Regions from separate parts of the Thioalkalivibrio sp. AKL9 genome, predicted to be linked through region 1. Evidence: predicted binding sites of a transcription regulator. Region 1 holds the regulator's gene; the other holds the start of a gene.
The links. Region 1 encodes FliA, which starts transcription of late flagellar genes. Its sites were predicted from a motif close to GCTAAAGTTNNNNNNNNNNCNGCCGATA; they were not measured.
Positions count from the first base shown of each region.

Region 2: flgM (flagellar biosynthesis anti-sigma factor FlgM) is a predicted target of FliA. The motif match lies at 3,120-3,147, and genes of this name have one in related genera.

Region 1 covers NZ_KB905104.1:149,339-154,350, forward strand. The annotation lists gene D573_RS0102865 (chemotaxis protein CheA) at 1-1,666, opposite strand, end outside; gene D573_RS0102870 (protein phosphatase CheZ) at 1,711-2,487, opposite strand; gene cheY (chemotaxis response regulator CheY) at 2,583-2,963, opposite strand; gene D573_RS0102880 (RNA polymerase sigma factor FliA) at 3,005-3,772, opposite strand; gene D573_RS0102885 (MinD/ParA family protein) at 3,769-4,593, opposite strand; gene flhF (flagellar biosynthesis protein FlhF) at 4,580-5,012, opposite strand, start outside.
Region 2 covers NZ_KB905112.1:43,396-48,407, reverse strand. The annotation lists gene pheT (phenylalanine--tRNA ligase subunit beta) at 1-417, shown strand, start outside; gene D573_RS0110275 (integration host factor subunit alpha) at 421-720, shown strand; gene D573_RS0110270 (MerR family transcriptional regulator) at 704-1,060, shown strand; tRNA gene D573_RS0110265 (tRNA-Pro) at 1,309-1,385, shown strand; gene D573_RS0110260 (flagellar brake protein) at 1,469-2,185, opposite strand; gene D573_RS0110255 (flagella synthesis protein FlgN) at 2,268-2,753, opposite strand; gene flgM (flagellar biosynthesis anti-sigma factor FlgM) at 2,769-3,083, opposite strand; gene flgA (flagellar basal body P-ring formation chaperone FlgA) at 3,223-3,900, opposite strand; gene D573_RS0110240 (chemotaxis protein CheV) at 4,423-5,012, shown strand, end outside.

The DNA of each region.
Region 1 (5,012 bases):
CCGAAGCGAGCGGGATCGCAAAACGCCGGCCGTCCAGAATCACCATCAGCGCGGGCAGGATCGCCAGGGTCAGGGGCAGCTTCACCCGCAGCGTGGTCCCTACGCCGATCTCGGAATCGATCTCGATGGTGCCGTTGAGCTGCGAGATCTTGGTCTTGACGACGTCCATGCCAACCCCGCGGCCGGAGACGTCCGAGATCTCGGTCTTGGTGGAGAATCCGGCCATGAAGATCACGTTGAAGGCCTCGCGATCGGTCATGCGTTCGGCCATAGCGGGCTCCATCAGCCCCTTCTCCACCACCTTCCGGCGCAGGGCCTGTGGATCCATGCCACCGCCGTCGTCCTTGATCAGCAGTGCGATGTGATCGCCCTCCTGCGCCGCACCGAGCACGACCGTACCCTTGCGCGGCTTGCCCGCCGCCTCGCGCACATCGGGCGTCTCGATGCCATGGTCCACAGCATTCCGCACCAGATGCACCAGCGGATCGGACAGGGCCTCGACCAGATTCTTGTCGAGGTCGGTTTCCTCGCCGAAGATCTCCAGTTCGATCTCCTTGCCCAGATTCCGCGACAGATCGCGGATCACTCGAGGGAAGCGATTGAAGACCTTCTTCACCGGCTGCATGCGGGTCTTCATCACCGAGGTCTGCAGGTCGGAGGTCACCAGTGCCAGCGAACTGATCGCCTTGCCCAGTTCGTCGTCGACATGCTGCGAACGCAGCATGCTCAGCCGGTTTCGCACCAGAACCAGCTCGCCCACCAGGTTCATGATCTCGTCCAGCCGCTCGGTATCCACACGCACGGAGGTCTCGCCCTGTGGAGCCGGGCGCCCCCCGGCCTCGGCCCCGCCGGCGCGGGCACCACCACCGCCCTGCCCACCGGCGGCAGCCGGCTCCGGCGTTACTGCTTTTTCCGGCTCGGGCGCCGCGGCCGCGGGCTCGGTCGGCAGTGGATCCGCAGGGGCGTCCGCAGCCGGTTCGGGCGATGCCGGACCCCCGCCCTTGGCCTGCAACTCGTCCAACAAATTCTCGAACTCGTCGTCGCTGATCAGATCACCGCCCGAGTCATCGCTGGCCCCGGCGCCGCCCGACACAGCCGCGTCCACGGGTGCCGGGGCACCGTCACCATGCAACGTATCCAGCAGGGCCTCGAACTCGTCGTCCGTGATCTCCTCCCCGCCGCCCACCATGGCGTCGCCGGGGGCCGAGGCCTGTGGCTCGGGGACGGGCTCCGGTTCAGGCGCGGGCGGCGCCGTGGTGGTATCTCCGGCCACGTCTTCGTTTTTTGCCATGCGCCGCAGGTCCTCGACCACCGCGGCATCGGCGGGGGTCGGGTCCACGCCGGAGCGCAGATCCCCGAACATGACGTTCAGGGAGTCCAGCACGCGGAGCATGGTGTCCATCAGATGGCTATCGGCCCGGCGCTCGCCGTTGCGCAGCAGATTGAAGACGTCCTCGGCGTGATGACACACCGTCACCAGCGGATCCAGGCTCAAGAACCCGGCGCCCCCCTTGATGGTGTGGAAGCTTCGAAAGACCGCATTCAACAGATCCCGATCGTCCGGATTCTGTTCCAGGTCGATGAGTTGCTCGTTGAGCCCCTCCAGCAGTTCCCCGGCCTCGATCAGGAAGTCCTGAAGGATTTCGTCATTGGGGTCGATGGCCATTCAGTCTCTCCGGTCCCGTGGCGCCAGTCGTATGGGGGGCACTGCTAGAAGCCCAGGCTTGATAGCAGATCGTCCACCTCGTCCTGTCCTTGAACGACATCTGCGCTGGAATCTTGAGTCTTGGGCACACTGGGGCCGTGGCCCTTGCGGTCCGCCTCGCGGTCTTCTTCGCCACGCTCCAGGGACGCTTCGGCCGCTTCGACCTGCTCCATGCGCCCGCTGGAGAGCCGAATCAGGGTAACGAGGTTCTCTTCGAGGTCGGTCACCAGCTGGATCACGCGGCGAATCACCTGGCCGGTAATGTCCTGATAACTTTGTGCCATCAACACCTCGGAGAGCAGCCGCCGCAATTCCTCGGCGTCCTCGCCCGCCTGCCCGAAAAAGCTGTCCAGCTCACGCGCGAAATCGCGGAATTCGTCCACCGAGAGCTGCCGGTTGCGAAAGCGCGTCCATTTGGCGGTCAAGTCGGCCGCCTGCTGGCTGAACGACTCGGCGATCGGCAGGCTCGACTCGATGGCGCCCATCGTGGCGTGCGCGGCCTGCTCGGTCATGGTGACCACGTAGTTCAGGCGTTCCTTCGCATCCGGGATCTCCGCCTGGGTCAGCTCTACCAGACGCGAGTCGCCACGGAAGCTTTGCAAGGCCTCGTGAAGGTCGCGCGTCAGCTTGCCCAGTTCGTCGAAGAGCTCGCGGTCGTATGGACGCGCTAGATCCTGCACCAGCGCGCGTGCCGCCGCGTCGTCGCCCGCCTCGAGCGTCTGCACCAGTTGCCGGGCCAGCTCGAGCTGGCCGTCGCGTGGGGGGTGTTCCTGTTCAGTCATGAGGAGCCTCTTGCTGGTACGGCGCCGAAGGAGCCGGGTCACGTCCACCCGCGCAAGCGAGACGGACGTCGTCCGTATTAATCACTGGGCGATGCTTAGCCCTGTGCTTCAATACGTTCGAAGATCTTGTCGATCTTTTCCTTCAGCGTTTCGGCGGTAAACGGCTTGACCACGTAACCGTTCACACCTGCCTCCGCAGCCTCCACGATCTGGTCGCGCTTGGCCTCGGCCGTCACCATCAGCACCGGCATCGACTTCAGGTTGGCATCCGCCCGGACGGCCTTCAGCAGGTCGATGCCCGGCATGTTGGGCATGTTCCAGTCGGTAATCAGGAAGTCGAAGTCACCATTTTGCAGCATCGGCAGCGCGGTGCTGCCGTCGTCGGCTTCCTGCGTATTATTGAAGCCAAGATCGCGCAAGAGGTTCTTGATAATGCGCCGCATCGTGGAAAAATCGTCCACGATGAGAATTTTCATTCCCTTGTCCACACGTCACTCCGGGATTCGTAAGGTGAGTTTTAGAATAACTGCAAAGCCGCGCCGTCTTCGAGCCACGACCCCATGCGCGCGCGCAGCCGGATGACCGCCTGGCTGCGAATCTGGCTCACGCGCGACTCGGTCACGCCCAGAACAGCCCCGATCTCGCGCAGATTCAGTTCTTCGGTGTAATACAGCGACAGCACCAGGCGTTCGCGTTCAGGCAGATCCCCAAGGGCCTCGGCCAACTCCTCGCGAAACTCGCCAGCCTCAAGGCTACGCGACGGAGAGACTTCCTGCCCCTCGATCACACGATCGGCCCCGTCATCCCCGCCACCCAGATCGTCCAGCGCAAACAGATGGGCCCCGGCGTGGTCCTTGAGCATGTCGTAATAGTCATCGATCGCCACGTCCAGCTCGGCCGCCACTTCGCTCCCACGCGCCGCACGCCCCTCGCGGGCCTCGACACTCTGGATCGCGGCGGCAATACGCCGGCTGTTGCGATGCACCGAACGCGGCGTCCAGTCACTGCGACGCAATTCGTCGATCATCGCACCGCGGATGCGGATTCCGGCGTAGGTGGCAAAGGTCGCCCCCTGCCCGCCCTCGAACTGCCGCGCCGCCTCCAGAAGGCCGATCATGCCGGCCTGGATCAGATCATCGACCTGGACCGAGGCCGGCAGACGGGCCATCAGGTGGTGCGCGATGCGATGCACCAGTTCAACGTGATCGGCAATCAACTTCTCGTGTCCACCGGTCGCGGTGGACGTCGCCTGGTAGCCGGAAAGTCGATTACGCGTCGTCATCATGCACTCTGCAGCATTCGTTCCACGAAGAACCCGACGCCCCCGTGGTCACCCCCACCAACCGGCCAACGGTCCACCGTGCGTGCCAGTTCGGCAAACGCCTTGCCGGCCGGACTGCCGGGATACTGCTGAACCACCGGTGCCCTTTTCTGCACGGACTTGCGCAGATGTTCGTCCATCGGGATATAGCCGGCCAGATCCAGGACCACCTCCGGCAGGTAATTGCCACAGACGGTATTGAGTTTCTGCATCAGCCGCTCCGCACCCTCGCGTCCGCTGACCATGTTGGTGACCATGCGGAAACGCCGCAGCCCGTGGTCACGATGCAGCACCTTGATCAGGGCATAGGCATCGGTAATCGAAGCCGGCTCGTCGCAGACCACCACAAGGGTCTCCTGTACCGCCCGGCAGAACGAAGTCACCGACTCCTGCAGGCCTGCAGCAGTGTCCACGATCAGGACATCCAGCGGCTTGCGGTAGGCGCTGAAGGCATGGATCAAACCCGCGTGCTCGGCCGGCGTGAGATTCGCCATCGCCGCGATACCGGAGGCCGACGGGACCACCTTCACCCCGTCCGGCCCCTGAACCAGGACATCGTCCAGGCTGTCCACCGCGCCGGTCACCAGGTCGTGCAGGGTGCGCTCCGGGCGCATCCCGAGCAACAGGTCCACGTTGGCCAGGCCCAGATCCGCATCGAACAGCATCACCTCGCGGCCCAACCGGGCCAGGCCGACCGCCAGATTGACCGACACGTTGGTCTTGCCCACGCCGCCCTTGCCCGAGGCGACCGCAATGACCTTCAACGGCTTGTTAGTGCGTGGCATAACGCCCCTTTCCAACCGGCTGAATCAGTTCCAGTGTGGCCGGCTCGGCCCCCTGCGCCGGGCGCAGCGGCGAGCGCGAGCGTCGCGGCGCTTCCATTTCGGCCAGCCGTTCGGCGGCCCAGGTCTCGCGGGCATTGCCACCCGCCCGCGCACCCTCGGCATCGTCGTCCAGTGCCAGGCGGGTCAGATACCCCGTATCGACCCGGTGAAAATCCTCGGCGATGCGCTGGCCATCGCTTACGAACCCAAGCCCCAGGTGCTGGTCCAGCAGGACCGACAGGACCTCGCCCAGCTGTTCTGCCTCGTCCAGTTTGGTCAGCACTAGCGCCGAGGGATCCGCCTTGCGAAACGCGTCCAGCACCCGCCGCAAGGTACTGCCCTGGGTCGTGGCCGACACAACCAACCAGCTCTCGGCACGA
Region 2 (5,012 bases), on a different contig from region 1:
CAGCCGATCGGCTGGGTCGGGCGTCTGCACCCGGCGCTCTGCGAGCGCTTCGACGTGGAGCCGGTCTACCTGTTCGATCTGGACGCGACCGCCGTGGTGCACGCCCCGGTGGCGCAGTTCTCGCCGTTGTCGCCGTACCCGTCCATCCGTCGGGATCTGGCGCTGGTGGTGGCCGAGTCGGTGGCGGCGGGCGATGTGCTGGCGGCCATCGACGAGCTTGGCCTGGAGATCCTTCAGGATGTTCGCCTGTTCGATGTGTACCAGGGCAAAGGCTTGAATCCGGACGAAAAAAGCCTGGCTTTGGGCTTGATTTTACGGGCTTTTGATCGCACCCTAGGCGAACAGGACGTGGCTGGCGTCACCGACGCGGTGGTGCAGCATCTCCAGGCCCGGTTCAACGCAACCTTGAGACAATAGCCGATGGCAGCTGTAACCAAGGCGGATCTCGCCGCCGCGCTAAACGAGGAACTGGGTCTCAACAAGCGCGAGGCCAAGGAATTCGTCGAGATGTTCTTCGAGGAGATGCGGCAGTCGCTGGAGACCGGCGAGGGCGTGAAGCTTTCCGGGTTCGGGAATTTCATCCTGCGCGACAAGAACCAGCGGCCAGGGCGCAATCCCAAGACGGGCGAAGAGATTCCGGTCTCCGCGCGTCGTGTGGTGACCTTCCGGCCGGGACAGAAACTGCGCGAGCGGGTAGAGAGCTATGCTGGAGGCGAGTAACCACCAGGAACTGCCCGCCATCCCGGGCAAGCGCTACTTCACCATCGGCGAAGTCGCGGAGCTGTGCCAGGTCAAGCCGCATGTGCTGCGGTACTGGGAGCAGGAATTCCCGATGCTGGAGCCGGTCAAGCGGCGCGGCAACCGTCGCTACTACCAGCGTCAGGACGTGATCCTGATCCGTCAGATCCGCGCACTACTGTACGAAGAGGGCTACACCATCAATGGTGCCCGTCAGAAGCTCTCCGGCGACGAAGCCAAGGGTGATCGCCAGCAGGCCCAGCAGATTATCCAGGACACCATCTCCGAGCTTGAGTCGGTTCTGCGCGTTCTGCGCGCCTGAGGCTCCGACCCTAGGGGGGCGCCCGGACGTTGTGTTGATGCGATTCGCCTTGCTTATCGCATCCTACGGTGTCCGTCTGAACCCAACTCCAGTTCGAAATTTCCGCTCTGTAGGATGCGACGAGCGCAGCGAGTCGCATCAATGGGCCATTCTCGGTGTACGTGGCACGAATGGTCCGCACGGATCTCGCAGCAATGGGGTGGCCGATGCTTTCGTGAAGGCGGGGAATCGGATATAGTTCGCGGCTTCGGGGCGTGGCGCAGTCTGGTAGCGCATCTGCATGGGGTGCAGAGGGTCGCAGGTTCAAATCCTGCCGTCCCGACCAAACAGGAACGATCAAAAAAGGCCGCTTCAAGCGGCCTTTTTTGTGTTCGGAGTTGCAGGTGGCGGCGTCGCCTGGGCTCAGGCTCAATCCATCGAGCGGCGGCGCGCCTCGCGCTGGTAATGGAGCAGGGCGATGTTGGTCTGGCGTTCCATCCACTGGGTCATTCCGACGATCTCGAAGCCTGCAAACTCAAAGCCATCACGCGTGCTGCGGCGACGGTTGGCCAGCCGCAGGTCCCCGGAAAGGCGTTCACTGACATCGGGGAGCAAGAGGTTCTCGAAGGCCAGGTTTGCCTGGTCCTCAAGCGCATCCAGAAGGGTGGTGGACAACTCGATGCACATGCCCTGGGCAGAGAGGTCGGCAACCTCGCCAATCACGGGATCCTTCCAGGCCTTTGCATGGAGTTCGATCTGAGGCCGCTGGGCCATCGGGATGTGCACGCGGAACGTTTCGCGGCGTTGCAGGTAGTACAGAGTTTCCGGATAGGTGCACACGTAGAGCGCGCCTTTTTGCTCCTGCTCGATGCGTGTTACATGCGTGCCGAATTGCACTGCAACCCCGCGCAGCGCGGCGAATACGCGCAAGTCCATGCCGGCCTGAACCTGCTGGTGCGCGCGAGGCGGGGTCAGCTCGTCGAGAAAGAGTTCCTTGGCCGCTGGGTCCAGACGGACCAGGGCCGAGGTGTACAGGGGGGCGTCGGTATCCACGCGAACGCTCACGACGGTGAGCTTGTGGTCGAGGTCCTTGAGGATGCCGGCAATCCGGTCCGGCTTATCGACGGTATAGTCCGTGTCGTCCATGCGTCCGAAGTGTTAGGAAGGTGTGAGGACGCAAGGTACTGGTGGATGCCGCGAAAAGCCAGCCTCCACCAGCACCGGCCTCTCATGCCTGGGTGATCTGGCGTCCGCCGCGGTTTCCGGGCCGGGCGCGGCCATACGGGTCGTAGGTGGCCGCGGGGCCGGTTTCCTCGCCGCGAAGGATCTGCATGGAGAGTTCCACGCGCTGGCGGTCACGGTCGATCAGGCGCGCATTGCCTTGATTCAGAGTGTCGCAGCGTTCGATGGACTGGCGCAGGGCTTGCCAAAGGTCGTTCAGTACGACGCCATCGTCCATCTTCGAGAACAGGCGCGCGATGCCCTCGGGGCTGAAGGCCTCGCCGGCGGCCTCGACCAGGCCTTGCTGGTTGCGGGTCTCGGTTTCCAGTTCATGCAGCAGGGTCTGCTTGCCGGTCACCACGTCCTGCAGCGTATCGGGTTGGCGCGCTTCGACCGCGCGCGTCTCCTTTAGCAGACTCTCTTCCAGCTGATGAGCCAGCCGGATTGAGGTCTCGAGCGAGCGTTGCAGTTTATGGTGCGCGTCGGCATTCATGGGCGATAGACCGGGTTAGCGCAGCAGGCTTTCGAGGTCGATCATGCGATCGGCCAGCTGCTGGTTGTCCACTGGATAGTTGCCGCTGGAGATTGCCTCGCGCAGTTCGGCAACGCGGGCGGCGTCGAAGGGGGCGGTGTCGCCCGCGCCGGCCGCGGCATTCATTGCCTGGGCGGCCCCGGTGAGCGTGACTGAATCATTGTTTGCCGTCGATGCGTTACCGGAGGCCGGGGCACGGCTTGCCGTGTTGCCGGACTCGTCGCGACCCTTTACCCCGGGGTTCTGGCTGTCGGGGCGCAGGCTGTTCGTATTGAGGCCCTTGATATCCATGATGCCTTCCTGTCGTTGTAACTGTGCTGCAATTGTTTACGGCCAGCGTTGCTGAAACTGTAGGCCTCGGGGGCGGAAAAGTGTAACGGGCTTCACAGTCCGCTTCGAAGATCGTTGGCGTGCCCGGTGGGGCGAGGCCTCAAAGCGCTACCCGGATGTGGCCGGAGGCCTGGATTTCGCCTTCGACGACGCGCCCGGAGGATGCGTTCTTGACGCGGATTCGTTCGCCCAGCGTCCCGTTCTCCAGCGCTTCGCCCTGCATGCGGATGGCGATTGAGCCGTTCTCTGCCAGGATGGTAACTCGCTGGCCGCGACTGATGATCTCGCGCGGGCTCACGTGCTGGGTTCCGATGATCTGACCCGGGCGGATGCTGCGCCGGGTCTGCTGGCCGATCAGGGCACTCTTTTCCTCATGATAACTGCCGGCATGGCGCGAGGTCTCGATTCGCTGGAAACGCAGGTCGCCCGCCGAGAGGGTGTGCTGGCGCGGCAGGGTACGGTTCGCAACCAGCACTTCGGCGTACCGTTCGACCGTCGCCGGCACGTATAACTGCCAGGTCACCGGGCCGGCACACTGGATATGGACAGCGGTGTTGCCGTCACGCCGCCCGCCGGGTGGGAAACGCGCTTCCAGGCCGTCCGCGCAGGGGACGAGGCGAAGACGCTTGTCGAGCTGGCCAATCTCGATGGAAACATCCTTTTCGGTATCGGTAACGCCCAGTTCCTGAATCAGGAACTGCTCGGCGGCGTGGCGGATGTCGTCAACCGGGTGGACTTCGGCCCGGACGCTGGTAGACAGCAGTACCAGGATGAACAAGAGGGCGACTCCGGCAAGGAGACGCGGAATGCTTCGCACATTTGCGTTCGAGGCGATCACGCTCGCTGGCGAGGCACCGGACCGGCCGCCTTTTTCCGGAACGAAGGGGGCCCCAACGCGAACGAGCGAACGGATCAGCGTCTTCCTGGCAGCGGAAGAAAATTCTGAAATGGGTCGGCGCTGGTTCATGTCGCGGTCCTGTTTGGTCCTGTCCTGCGCAGCCAGTTCGGTGCGGGCGTCGGACTGTGCGCGAATGGCTCGGGTTTGACGGATCTTGCGTCGATGTCGAGCGAGTCGCGTGCGGTTTCAGTACGCAAAAACATGCAGATGTCGTGCCAATGAATGGGCATCCCGCGCCGCGCGCGCATTCAAGGCCCGTCGGGGGCGGCCGTTATGGCCATGAGGCGGCGTCAGAAGGCGCATGCACGCAAATGCAAATGACAGGCCGGGGTTGCGCGGTGCACACTTGGCCTTTGAGGCCTGTCCGGTGCTAAGAGCAATCGGGGCAAGGAGAGCGGCACGATGAGTCAATTCATTGACGATGTGAATCAGCGAACCCAGTTGGTGGGGCAGAACCGCATGGAGCTGCTGCTGTTCCATCTGGGCGGGTCGCAGACCTTCGGGATCAATGTCTTCAAGGTCCGCGAGGTGATTCCGTCGCCGCCGCTGCGTCAGATTCCCGGCTCCATGAGCGTGGTACGCGGAGTGGCGACGTTGCGTGGCGGTACCGTGCCGATCATTGACCTGGCGCGAGCGATGGGCCTGCGTGGCGCCGTCGGGGCGGTCGACAACGGGGAGCAGAAGGTGGTGGTCACCGAGTTCAATCGTTCGGTGCAGGGCTTCTGGGTGTCGGCCGTGGACCGCATCGTCAACGTGAACTGGCAGGACGTGAAGTCGCCCCCGCGCGGAACCGGGCGCGAATCCTTCCTGGTGGCCGTCACGGAGATCGACAACAAGCTGGTCGAGATTATCGATGTCGAACGGGTGCTCTCCATCGTGAACCCGCTGCCCAGCGAGATATCGCCATACATCCGCGAGAACGCCCGCGAGGCCAGCGGGCGCAAGGTTGTGATCGTCGATGACTCGGTGGTGGCGCGCAAGCAGATCGAGGG